One region of the Bradyrhizobium algeriense genome, then DNA from elsewhere that is predicted to be linked to it. Evidence: riboswitches for the same ligand, from Rfam matches in the RefSeq annotation. Region 1 holds a riboswitch; the other holds the start of a gene.
What was found. A riboswitch is a leader RNA that binds a small molecule or an ion and turns the genes downstream of it on or off. The one in region 1 is predicted to bind thiamine pyrophosphate.

Region 1 (6,160 bases):
CAATACTTTCAAGTCGGCCTGACAAACGGATTTGGAGTCTAGTTTAAGTAGATTACGAGTCCCCGGCGTCCGACGTCGTCGAATTCTGAGTCCCGTCAGTGCGGTCGGTTTTGCCGCATTCCGGACATTGGAAGGGACTCGCAGGTCACTGAAGGGCCAATAGCGGAAGTATCAGGGAGGCCGCGCCACTTTGCATTCGTGCCAACAGGAAAAATTCTTTCAAGCATCGACTTCTCACTCTCGCTCGAGCGGTTTCTCTTGCGCGTCGAGCCGCATGACGTACAGCGTTGCCAGCAAGCCCATTCCCGAGGACAGCAGCATCATTGCCAACAGGGTTGGGGCGGCATTCGCTTGGGTCAGAACCATGCCCGTGATCGCGGACAGGAATGCCCCGCCGCCGACCGTCAACGCAGCTGACAGTCCCGATGCGCTGCCTGCCATTTCCGGCCGAACCGAGACGACACCCGCATTGCTGCTCGGGATCGCCAACCCGTTGCCGAGACCAACGCAACCACAGGCGCCGAAATAGATCGGCAAACTCACCACGCCATAAAGGCAAAGCAGGATTCCCAGAATCAAGCCCGCACATGCGACCAATCCGCCCGTCAGCATCATGGTCGTGAGCCCATAGTGTTCGGAGAAGCGGCCGCACAGAAAACTACCGAGAACAAAACCGGCTGTGATGGTTCCCATATAGAAACCAAGCTGTGCGGCGGAAATCCGGAACGTGGAGACAGCGACAAGCGACGCTCCACCAATGAAGACGAAGAACGCCCCCCTGGAAAACGTCATGCACAGCGCGTAACCCCAAAAGCGCTCTGATCCCACGAGCGTCCCGTACGATCGAACTTGCCGAGTAAACGTAGCTGCGGGCGTTTTGTTGGTCTCCCGCAGATCGACCCAGCACAGCGCGAGAGTCGCGCCGCCCATGACGAGAAAAGCCCAGAAACTGGCCCTCCATCCGTACAGATCATCGAGCGCGCCACCAAGCATCGGGGCCAGCATGGGAGCGATGGCCGAGGTCATGGCCACGTAGCCGATGGAGCTCGCTGCTTTGCTGCCGGCGGAGACATCCCGAATAATGGCAACAGAAACGGCGTAGGCGGGGGCGATAACCGCCTGCATCAGGCGGAAGGTGAGAAACGCCCGGACGTTGGACGCCAACAGGCAGCCCAGCGATGCGACAAGGAAAAGCAGCAAGGCGGCAAGGATCACAGGCCGCCTGCCCACGCGATCCGACAACGGCCCCATCACGAGCTGCAGCACGCAGCTCACGGCCGCATATCCGGCGATACACAGATTGACGAGCGCATAGTCCGCCTGAAACTCACTGGCGATGTTTGCCAATGAGGGCAGGAACATGTTGAGAGATACCACCGACAGGCCGCTCAGCACGATCAAGGTCATCAGGGCCGGCGGGTCTGCGGCTTTTCCAGGCATGGTATCCTCTTCTCAATCTGACAGGCCGGCCAGAAATTTGCTCAAAAAAAAGCCCCCGAACTTGTCGGGGGCGCACAGGGTACCGGCATTGGTGCCGTTACCGGTCCATGCGCCAGCGCCCTACTACGACGGTTGCGATCGTCATCTCGAATATCTCCAATGATCTGCGCCCAGTGTAGAAACTCGCTCTGTGAGTGTCAACGATCGGCGAGGCAGCGCCTAACGGGTGTGCGTTTGGTCGATGATGTCGGCCCCCGGACAGAGATGCGATGCTCTGCCGCCTCACTAACGGTGGAGGCAGGCCAACAGCGGGCATTCAGGAAGGGGGCGTCGTGCTTAGCACCGAACCGACAATTCCAAGCCGCCTTGGAAGGGCAATGTCATTGTGGTGAAGCCGTTGACCGGATCATTAAGAAACGCGAAATAATCTGCATAGGACGCTCGATGATCTTTTGTGTTGTCGCATACCACAACCGCACCGTCTGAAAGATGCGGCGCGATCAATTCTATTGCGGGGCGTGCCATGGCGATCCAAACGTCCATGAGGACGAAGTCGATTGGCCTGTCGATCTGCTTTAGGGTCTCGCGAAGATCGCCTTCGCGGAGATTGATAAATCGCCCCAAGCCTGCCTGCGCAAAGTTTGCCCGTGCCGCGGCCGCTTTGTTCGGTTCATACTCGGTTCCGATCACCACTCCTTCCCCGCCGAATAGACTAACATTGTCGCGCACCGCTGCGGCAAGATAGATTGTCGACACACCATACGATGTACCAACCTCGATGATCGTGGAGGCTTTTTTGGCGCGGCATAGCTGGTAACAAAACTCTGCCTTATCGCGATCAAGCGCGACAAGCTTATCGCTCCGAAAGGCTCTAATTTCTACTACGCTTGGTGCATGTTCATTGGTGTCCGGGTCCTCGAATGCCCGGATCAACGCAGCTTGCTCGTCGCTCTTAGCATGAAGAACATCAAGAAGATCCTGCAAATATTGATCGCCGACAACGGACATCGCTTGCTCCCTTCGTTGGCATTACCCACACAGGTTCAACGGGTATGATCTCAGCCCGCACAGCAGGCACCCCGGACGCACGAAGCGTTTCAGCCCGACGGGCCGCCGTCAAGCACCGCAATCAAATGTCTGTTTTGGGTCAATAGCTCTCGTTTGACCCTCCGCCGTCCACTTCCGATCTACCTCAGCGGACATCAACAGACCGGCCCAGTTAGTCCGTTCCGTGCCAAGAGCCGACATCGCTGATGCCTTACTCAATCACTTCGTCTGCGACGCCCAGCGCGGGCGGTATCGTTACCCCCGCGCCTTCGGGCCCTTGCGGAAATTAGCGCGTGTATTTGTAGTAAGTGAACGCCGCCGAAGTGACCGTAAGCAATGCCGAAGCAATCCAGATCGGCCCCAGCACAAAGATGGCTATCGCACCCTGCCCACAGGCACCGCATGCAACCCAAAACAATATTGGAAAAAGACATAGTAGGATGACGACGGCAAATCCCGTACTGAGCCAAACTCCTCTCAACCCCCATCGCGCACCAAAAAACCATGGGATGGCGGGAAAGCCGAAAGACAGAATAACCAAGAGGGTCATCAGATCGTCGAACATGATTGGCTCTTGGTCGTTAACACGAGGCAGATGGTTCAAACTCATACGAAAACCGCGCGAGCCTTTGTCATCGCTGCTATCCTGACTCTGGGCGCATAAGTCGAATACCAATTGACATTGCCAGTTGACGACTGCTTTGGGTGAAAACGCGACTTGCGTTCTACGTCGGCTTCCTGGGCGGGACCGGACTTTCGCGGCGAGCGGGCGGGTGACGCCGGCGCCGCAACGTTCTGGTGGACTCGTTATTGCCTTAAACCGACTCGTTTCTGCTCTTAGGGCACAGCAGGGGAATTGCGCGGACGCCTGGCTGATGCCTGACAGGGAAGCCGGACGTTACTTGCCCGTGGCAAGGCCGGCGGCCTTGATGACGCGCGCCCACTTCTGGGTCTCCGCTCCGATGTAGTTGCGAAAATGCCCCGGCGTGTCGCCGGCGACCGTCAGGCCCTGATCGGCGAGCTTCTGCTTCACCTGCGGGTCGTTCATCGCCTCGTTGGCGAGGCGGTTCAGGATGGCGACGATCGGCTCGGGCGTTCCGCCCGGTGCGACCATGCCGTACCAGTTTTCGATCAGGAGGTCCGGCATGCCGACCTCCGCGGTGGTCGGCACGTCAGGCGAGGTGGGCGCGCGTTTCGGAGCGCCGAGGGCAATCGGGCGCAGGGTGCCGGCCTTGATATGCGGCAGCAGCACCGGCAAATCGAGGAACGCCATCTGCACCTGCTGGCCGAGCAGATCGTTGATGGCGGGCGCAGCGCCGCGATAGGGCACGTGCACGATGTCGATCCTGGCCGTCTGCTTGAGCAATTCACCGGCAAGATGCGGCATACCGCCGACGCCGGCAGATGCGAAATTGAGTTTCCCCGGCTGCGCCTTGGCGAGCGCGACCAGCTCCTTCATGTCGCTGGCGGGAACGTTGCTGGCGACGACAAGCATTTCCGGCACCGTCGTTACCAGCGTGACGGGCGTAAAGTCCTTCGTCACGTCGTAAGGCACCTTTTCCATTGTCGGGTTGATGACCAGCGCGCTCGCGCTCACGATCCCGATCGTGTAGCCGTCGGGGGCTGCCTTCGCGACCGCATCGGTGCCGAGCACGCCGGCCTGGCCGCCGCGATTGTCGATTACAACCGGCTGCTTCGTGATTTCCGACATGCGCTGACCGACCAGGCGCGCGATGATGTCGTTGGGGCCGCCGGGTGGGAACGGCACGATCAGCTTGATCGGTTTGCTTGGGAAATCTTGTGCGGTTGCCGCTACCGGTACCAGCGACAGCGCTAATGCGGCCAACAGCGTGCGTGCCGTTTTCATGCAAGCCCCCCTGATCCGGATCTGTTTTGGCGCGGGGCTCGCAAGAAGCGCCGCGCGTTCGTCCGTGATGGGGCGAGTATGCCGCTTGTTGCGCGTCGGTGCCAGAGGTTGCGGCCGATTCAGCCGGTTGCACCCCGTCCCGCCACGCGTGGATCAAGGCAGCAATTCATCTGTCGCAGCGACCTTGATGGAACGCCGGGTGATCAGGTTGCTCCAGACCCAATTGTGATGGCGAATGATGCTGAGGGCATCGAGGTGAGGACGGTCGCTCAGGGTGTGGCCGTCGGCTACCGCCACAACATCGTAATGATGTGCAACCGTCGAACGAACCGTGGAATCAACGCAGAAATCAGTTGCCCATCCGGTGATCAGGACCCGGTCGGGCTGGAGCTCCTTCAAACGCGCCTGCAGGTCCGTGCCGGCAAAAGGATCGTTCAGAGTAGTCGGGACGATAATGTCGGCAGCTTCCCGGACAACTTCGGGAAGAAACTGCCATCCCGGCGTTAGCGGCTCAAAGGCGTCTCCCGTGCCGCCGCAATGCTGGATCAAAATTACCTTGCCGGTTTGGGCACGGACCCTGGCGGCCAGCCGGTTGATGCGATCCACGACGCCGTGCAAATCATGTTTGGGCATGCCGCCGAGGAGCCCGACCTGCATATGGACGACCAACATCGCGTCCATCGAGGCCCTAGCTGTTCAAGAGCTTCAGTGCCGCCTCGTGCACGCGGGCGTCGCCGGCAGCGATGATGCGGCCGCCGCTCTGGGCGGGCTTGCCCTCCCAGTTGGTGACGACGCCGCCGGCGCCGGTGACGATCGGGATCAATGCGGCGATGTCGTAAGGCTTGAGTTCGGTCTCGACCACGAGGTCGAGATGGCCGGCCGCCAGCATGCAGTAGGAATAGCAGTCACCGCCATAGCGCGTCAGCCGCACCGCTGCCTCGACCCGGCCGAAAGCTTCGCGGTCCGCGGCGTTCATCAGCAGGGGACTGGTGGTAAAAGAGGTCGCTTTCTTCAGCGTCGCGCAGCGCCGCACGGTGAGCCGCCGCTCACCGGACGGCCCGGAATAATGCGCCGAGCCAGAATCGCCTGAAAAGCGCTCGCCGATATAGGGCTGGTGCATCATGCCGAACACCGGCGTGCCCTTGTGCAGCAGCGCGATCAGCGTGCCCCAGATCGGAAATCCCGCGATGAAGGATTTGGTGCCGTCGATGGGATCGAGCACCCAGACATATTCGGCGTCCTGGCGCTCGTTGCCGAATTCCTCGCCGACGATGCCGTGCTGGGGAAAGTTGGCCTTGATCAGGCGGCGCATGACAGCTTCGGCGGCGCGGTCGGCCTCGGTGACCGGATCGAAATCGCTCGCGCTCTTGTTGTCGATGGAGAGTGAGGTCCGGAAGAACGGCAGGATGGTTTCGCCGGACGCAGTCGCGAGGCGGCCTATGAAGGCTGTGAAATCGATGACCGTCACGACTATCCCTTACCGCCAATCGAGAAAGAATACCGCCTCTTGCCTAGCCCAATCCGGGCTGCCGCGCACCGCCAACGGCGCGTTATTCCCATTCGTATTGCGAACTGGCTTTCGAATCGGCTTTCGAAAAGGCTTCGTTTAAGCGTGGATTTTTGGTTAGCCGTGCCATCACGAAGTTGCGAGTTTTGGCATACCAGCACTGCACGGAGGCCGTGGCTCAACCAGAAATCTATCTAAGATATTGATTTTACTTATATAATAGCCGTACATCGGAAGTGTTGCCGATCCGCCAGTCTGTTCCACTTTGGACCGGAACCGAGCCAAAAACCCTTGCGTTT
Region 2 (6,160 bases), 5.1 Mb from region 1:
CCGGTGGTGACGGCGGGTAGGGTGGTGTCGGGATTGGAGCGGATGTTCATACTGTATCCTCCTTTATCTTGTTGTCATTCCGGACGGTCCGAAGGACCGATCCGGAATCTCGACGTTGTGGCGCGAGATTCCGGGTTCGCGCTGCGCGCGCCCCGGAATGACGCTGGTGGTGGTTTCGTAATCTTTCACGCGGCCTCCGCGCTCTGGCCGAGCCATTGCCGCACCCTTGCATCGGGGTCGGCGTGCTGGGTGACATCGCTGACGACGGCGATCGAGTCGGCGCCGGCCGCAAAAATTTCGGCTGATTGCTCGAACTTGATGCCGCCGATCGCGACCAGCGGGATGTCGCCGATGCGCTTCTTCCACTCGGTGATCTTTGGAATGCCTTGCGGCGCGAAGCGCATGGATTTCAGCGTGGTCGGGAAAATCGGGCCGAGCGCGATATAGTCCGGCTTCGCTGCCAGCGCGATCGCCAGCTCTTCGTCGTCATGGGTGGAGATGCCGAGCGTCAGTCCGGCTTTGCGGATTTCGCTGAGGTCGGCGTCCGCGAGATCTTCCTGGCCGAGATGCAGATGCTTTGCGCCGGCGACGATCGCCGCGCGCCAGTAGTCGTTGACCACGAGCTTGGCCTCGGTGCCCTTGATGGCGTCGAGCGCGTCGGTCACGATCTGCAGCGCCTGGGATTCATTGAGGTCCTTGGCGCGCAACTGAATGGTGCCGGCGCCGAGCAGCGCCAGCCGCGTCACCCAGGCGACGTTGTGAACCACGGGATAGAATTTATCAGGATACGGCATGCCAGAACGGTGTCCCGATCACAGGGGTTGAGGGCGAGGCGAAGTCGCGGGCTTCCATCAGGCCGGCTTCGTAGGCGGTGCGGCCGGCTTCCACGCCGAGGCGGAAGGCGGTGGCCATCGCAACGGGATCGGCGGCTTTTGCGATCGCGGTATTGAGCAGCACGGCGTCGTAGCCGAGTTCGAGGGCGTGAGCCGCATGCGACGGTGCGCCGAGGCCGGCGTCGACCACCAGCGTGATGTCGGGCAGGCGCTCGCGCATCAGTTTCAACGCGTCGCGGTTGGTGACGCCTTTTGCACTTCCTATTGGCGCGGCCCAGGGCATCACGACCTTGCACCCCGCATCGACCAACCGCATCGCGACCGAAAGGTCTTCGGTGCAGTAGGGGAATACTTCAAAACCGTCCTTGATCAGGATGGCGGCGGCTTCGACCAGGCCAACCACGTCGGGCTGCAGCGTGTCGTTGTCGGCAATCACCTCCAGCTTGATCCAGGGCGTGGAGAACAATTCACGCGCCAGTTTTGCCGTGGTCACCGCCTCGCGCACGCTGCGGCAGCCGGCGGTGTTCGGCAGGACCGTGACATCAAGCTCGCGGATCAGCGACCAGAACGCGTCGCCCGTCTTGCCGCCAGCGGCCTCGCGCCGCAGCGACACGGTGACGATGTTGGCCCCCGACGCGCGGATCGCGTCCTGCATGATCGCCGGCGAGGGGTAGAGCGCGCTGCCGATCAGGAGGCGGGAGGAGAAGGTTTTGCCGTAGAAGTTCAGCATTGCGCGTCTCCGCGATTCCGGTTTGCTCCCTCGCCCCGCGCTTGCGGGGAGAGGGTTGGGGTGAGGGGCTCTCTCCGCGATTGTGATCTATTGATGGACCTGTACCCCCTCACCCGGATCGTAAACGCGATCCGACCTCTCGCCGCAAGCGGGGCGAGGTTAAGAAGGAGGGAGCGCGCGCCCATCCTCACCCTCCCTGCCGAGGCGTGATGATCTCGATCTCGTCACCGCTCTTGAGCGTCGTCTCGGCCCAGCGGCTTTTCGGCAGCACGTCGTAATTCAGCGCGATCGCGAAATGCGTGCCCTCATATTCGAGCTCGTTAAGCAGGGCGTCGACGCGGGAAGAAGCGATCTCCCTTTCTTCGCCGTTGACGGTCACACGCATCGCATCACCTCATTGTCGATCGCGCCGCGCTGGACATAGCCGAGCGTCAGCTCGGCGAGCGCAGGGGCCAGCAGGAAGCCGTGGCGATAGAGCCCGTTCACCGCGATCTTCTTGTCGACCGTGATGCGCGGCAGATTATCCGGGTAGGCCGGACGAAGGCCCGAGCCGAACTCGACGATGCGCGCTTCGGCGAAGGCCGGATGCACCGCATAGGCGGCGCCTAGCAGCTCCAGCGCCGAGCGCACGCTGACGCCGGTGTCCTCGGCCTCGATCGAGGTCGCGCCCAGCATGAACTTGTTGTCGCCCCGCGGGATCACGTAGAGCGGCCAGCGCGGATGGATCAGCCGCACAGGGCGCGACAGTTCGACCTCGCTTGTCTCAATGATGATCATCTCGCCCTTGACGCCGCGCAGCTCGGGCTGCTCGTCGCGCGCCGACAGCCCGCGGCAGTCGATCACGATGCCGTCGAGGTCGTCGGCATCGGCATCGCAGTCGAACTTGATGATGCCGCCGGCGGCTTCGATGCGGGCATGCAGTTCGGGCAGCACGCGGCGCGGCTCGACATGGCCCTCGCCGGCATAGAACAGGCCGTCGCGGAAACGGCCGTCCAGCGACGGTTCGAGGTCGCGTAAACCGCCCGCGTCGAGCCTGACATGGCCGGTGGTCAGCTTCGCAAACCGTTCGAAATCGGCGCGGTCGCGCGCATGCGCCACGACCAGCGAACCGTTGAAGGGGGTATTGGGAAAATGCTCGCGCCACAGATCGAGCGAGCGGATGCCGAGCCGGCCGATCACGGGCTCGGAGGTCTCGGCCTCGCACCAGGGGGCCAGCATGCCGCCGGCCCAGTGGCTGGTGGAAAGCGTCATATCGGCGTCACTGCGCTCATACAAGGTGACGGCATGGCCGGCTTGGGCGAACAGCAGCGCCTGCCATGCGCCAGCAATGCCCGCGCCGATGATGGAAACGGGAGAATCCCCCCGCGGATCTGACTTCTGGTACATCCCTGTCCCTTCGCCGGCATGACCCGGATCAGGTTCAAAGGGTCACCGCGGTCCTGGGCGCCTCAGTAGAGCTGCCCAAGCTTGCGGTATCTCAGCTCCTCATCGGAGCACCCCTCGGAACAGGGCTAATGTAGGCAGTTGGGCGGAGGTGTCAACGCGGCTTTGCGGGAACTGCACCGCTGCCGTGCCCCGGACGCGGCGCAGCCGGGCCCAAAACCGCGCTACTGGGAGGTCTGCATTGCGTTCGCCTCAGCGGGCGTTTTCGCCGTTTCGACGGGCTTGGCGACGATTTTCGGCGGCGCACCACTCGCGAGCACCGGCGCGGTGAGCTTCGGCTGCTCGAGCCGCTGGCGCTTTGCAGCGTAGTAATAGCCGCCCGCATAATAACGCACGGCTCGGCTGTGATCGCCGTTGGCGGCGCGGTAGGCGCCGGCCAGATATTTGATGCCCCAGGCGAGATTGGTGTCGGGATCGCGCAGGCCCGCGGCGTCGCCGGTGTAGCCGAGGCCGCGCGCGGTCGGCAGCTTGATCTGCATCAGCCCGATGGTGCCGCCGCGCCCGACGAGGCTTGGATGATACTTGCTCTCGCGCACGATCACCCGGTGCACCAGCGCTTCCGGCACGTTGTTTGCTCGCGCATGGCTTGCGACCATGCTCTCATACTGCGCGCGGCTCTGCGCCATCGCATCAGGTGACATCAGCAGCGCCGCCATGCTGGCGAGCGCAAATTTCGGCAAACTTTTCATGAAAACAAATCTCGGCGGAGAGGGCGCGTTAACGATCGGCTTTTCGGTAGTTCCATTACCGGGCACAGATGTGGCGAAAAACCGACGATATCGCGGCGGGATGTCCGTAGCTGGCGCACGCGTTAACGGACCCGGGCGATCGTGACGCCGAAATTGTCAGTGCGATGCATCGCTTCTGTTACGTGAATCTGCGTCATGCGGACGCGCATGATTGTCGTGCAAATGAATCGATGAAAGCGTACAAGCGTTGCCGCCAGAATGTTCAATTTCGACAGCAATCCTGTCTCATTCAAAGACATAACCAATCATCGATTAAGCAAAACGTCGTCAGCAAGACGTCGAAAGCAAGACGTCAAAAGGGAGATGCGTCATGGCTCGACTCGATACCAGCTATCTGCCTCACGGCAATCCCTGCGCCCAGTGCGGCAAGCCGATCGCAAGACCCGATTGGGTCGAGAGCAGTCCGGGCCGCACATCCTTCCTCTGGTTCTGCCGCGCCTGCGACTATCGCTTCGAGGCGATCGCAATCTACGAGGAAGCGGATCCCGACGCGCTCGCAGCCTGAAGCAATGATCTAGGCCGCAGCGCGGCCGCTGTTCTGGTGAATCGGCAATCGCATCCGAACCACCAGTCCATGCGGCTGCCGGTCGTGCAGCGACAGCGTGCCGCCATGCGCCGTTGCGATGGCGTTGGTGATCGATAGACCAAGGCCGAAGCCCGCCGCTTCGTCCATATTGCGGGCCTCGTCGCCGCGCACGAACGGCTCCAGCACATTCTGCTTTTGCGCATCCGAAATGCCGGGGCCGTCGTCTTCGACGTCGATGGTGAGTTGATCCGCCGAGACGCGAAGGCGGATCACCGCTTCGGCGCCGAATCTCACGGCATTCTCCACCAGATTGGTGACGGCGCGGTGCAGGTCGTCGGGCCGCACCGTGGCCATGGCATGCGCGGGGCCGTCATAGGCGACCTTGCGGCCTATGTCGGCGAACTGGTCGGTGATGAGCTGCAGCGTGCTGGCGATGTCGGCCAGCGTCATGGCCTCTAACCTGCGGCCGTTGCGCAGGAACGACAGCACGGACTCAAGCATCGAGCGCATCTGGTCGAGATCGTCGAGCATGCGGCTGCGATGGGTCTCGTCCTCGATGAACTCGGAGCGCAGACGCATTCTCGTAATCGGCGTGCGCAGATCGTGGCTGATCGCGGCGAGCATTTTTGTGCGGTCGTCGATCAGGCCGGTGATGCGCTGGCGCATGCGATTGAGCGCGCGCGCGACCGAGCGGATTTCCTCCGGCCCGCGTTCGGGCAGCGGCGCCGCGGCGCTGTTGAGGCTGAAGTTCTCGGCGGCCTTTGCGAATGACGACAACGGCGCGGTCAACGCCCGCGCCGCCCACAGGCCAAGCAAAGTGACGCTGATGACGGCAAACAGCAGCGTCATCATCCAGGGGCCGCCGAGAAACGGCGGCCGCGGCCGATCCGGCATGTTCGGAGCAGGTCGAACTCGGCGCTGGTCATCGCCACGTGCGCGCCCTCGGGATTGCGCAATTCGCGCAGCTGGACATCGATCCGCCAGCCGGCAAACGCCAGCACGGTCGCGCCCTCAGTGGCGCTGGCGGTGTAGGCGGCGGCCTGCCGGCGCAGCACCGCGTTGATCCGGGCCAGCAATTCGCGCGGGTTGAACGGTTTTGCCAGATAGTCGTCGGCGCCCATTTCGAGGCCGAGGATGCGATCGATGTCCTCGCCGCGCGCGGTCAGCATGATGATCGGGGTCTGCGATTGCGCGCGCACCTTGCGGCAGAGGGTGAGGCCGTCCTCGCCGGGCAGCATGACGTCGAGGATCAGGAGATCGACCCTGCGGTCGGTCATGGCGCGGGCCATCTCGCGGCCGTCGGCTGCAGTCGTGACGTTGCAGGCGTTGGCGGTCCCGGCGGCGCCGGCGGTCCCCCTCCCGGCGGTCCGCTGCCTGCGGATGGCGCGTCCTCCAGCGACGACTCCTCCTCGTCGAGCACGACTTCGATCGACGACATTCTCAAGCAGTTCCTGCAATCGCTGCAGGAATCGCTGTCGGCTTCGGCGTCGACGAGCTACGGCGCGACCGGCACTTCGAGCAGCAGCAGCGCGTCGTTCTCGGCGCTGCTGATCGACTATCAGAGCTGATTTTCCCCGCGCAGCTCCGTACCTTGCAACCATCCTTTCCGACAGGGAAGGATGGTTGTCCTTTTTTGCGGCTGGAACCGCGCGGTTGCTGCGGCGTTGATTCACCTGTTCATTTGTGGAGGGTGCGATGGCAATCGACGTCATGGCCATGCCGCATCAGTTGATCGCGAGCGACCGTGTCGAGGGGACCGCGGTGCGCCGGCCGAACGGGGACATGATCGGCCATATCGAACGGCTGATGATCGACAAGGTCACCGGTAAAGTATCCTATGCAATCCTGAGTTTCGGCGGCTTTCTCGGCATCGGCGCCA

Region 2: linked by a shared signal. The riboswitch ahead of V1286_RS04640 (FAD-dependent oxidoreductase) and the one ahead of V1286_RS29150 (O-methyltransferase) in region 1 are both predicted to bind thiamine pyrophosphate.

What each region holds. Positions count from the first base shown of each region.
Region 1 covers NZ_JAZHRV010000001.1:6,027,161-6,033,320, reverse strand. Annotated here, with positions in the region: gene V1286_RS29155 (Bcr/CflA family efflux MFS transporter) at 235-1,440, opposite strand; gene V1286_RS29150 (O-methyltransferase) at 1,777-2,448, opposite strand; TPP riboswitch at 2,438-2,532, opposite strand; gene V1286_RS29145 (hypothetical protein) at 2,774-3,052, opposite strand; gene V1286_RS29140 (Bug family tripartite tricarboxylate transporter substrate binding protein) at 3,386-4,354, opposite strand; gene V1286_RS29135 (isochorismatase family protein) at 4,508-5,035, opposite strand; gene hisN (histidinol-phosphatase) at 5,043-5,822, opposite strand.
Region 2 covers NZ_JAZHRV010000001.1:952,913-959,072, forward strand. Annotated here, with positions in the region: gene thiC (phosphomethylpyrimidine synthase ThiC) at 1-50, opposite strand, end outside; gene V1286_RS04625 (thiamine phosphate synthase) at 186-794, opposite strand; gene V1286_RS04630 (thiazole synthase) at 781-1,563, opposite strand; gene thiS (sulfur carrier protein ThiS) at 1,751-1,948, opposite strand; gene V1286_RS04640 (FAD-dependent oxidoreductase) at 1,939-2,949, opposite strand; TPP riboswitch at 2,937-3,074, opposite strand; gene V1286_RS04645 (transglycosylase SLT domain-containing protein) at 3,171-3,695, opposite strand; gene V1286_RS04650 (hypothetical protein) at 4,066-4,260, shown strand; partial or broken gene V1286_RS04655 (ATP-binding protein) at 4,270-5,172, opposite strand; partial or broken gene V1286_RS04660 (response regulator) at 5,175-5,609, opposite strand; gene V1286_RS04665 (PRC-barrel domain-containing protein) at 5,977-6,160, shown strand, end outside.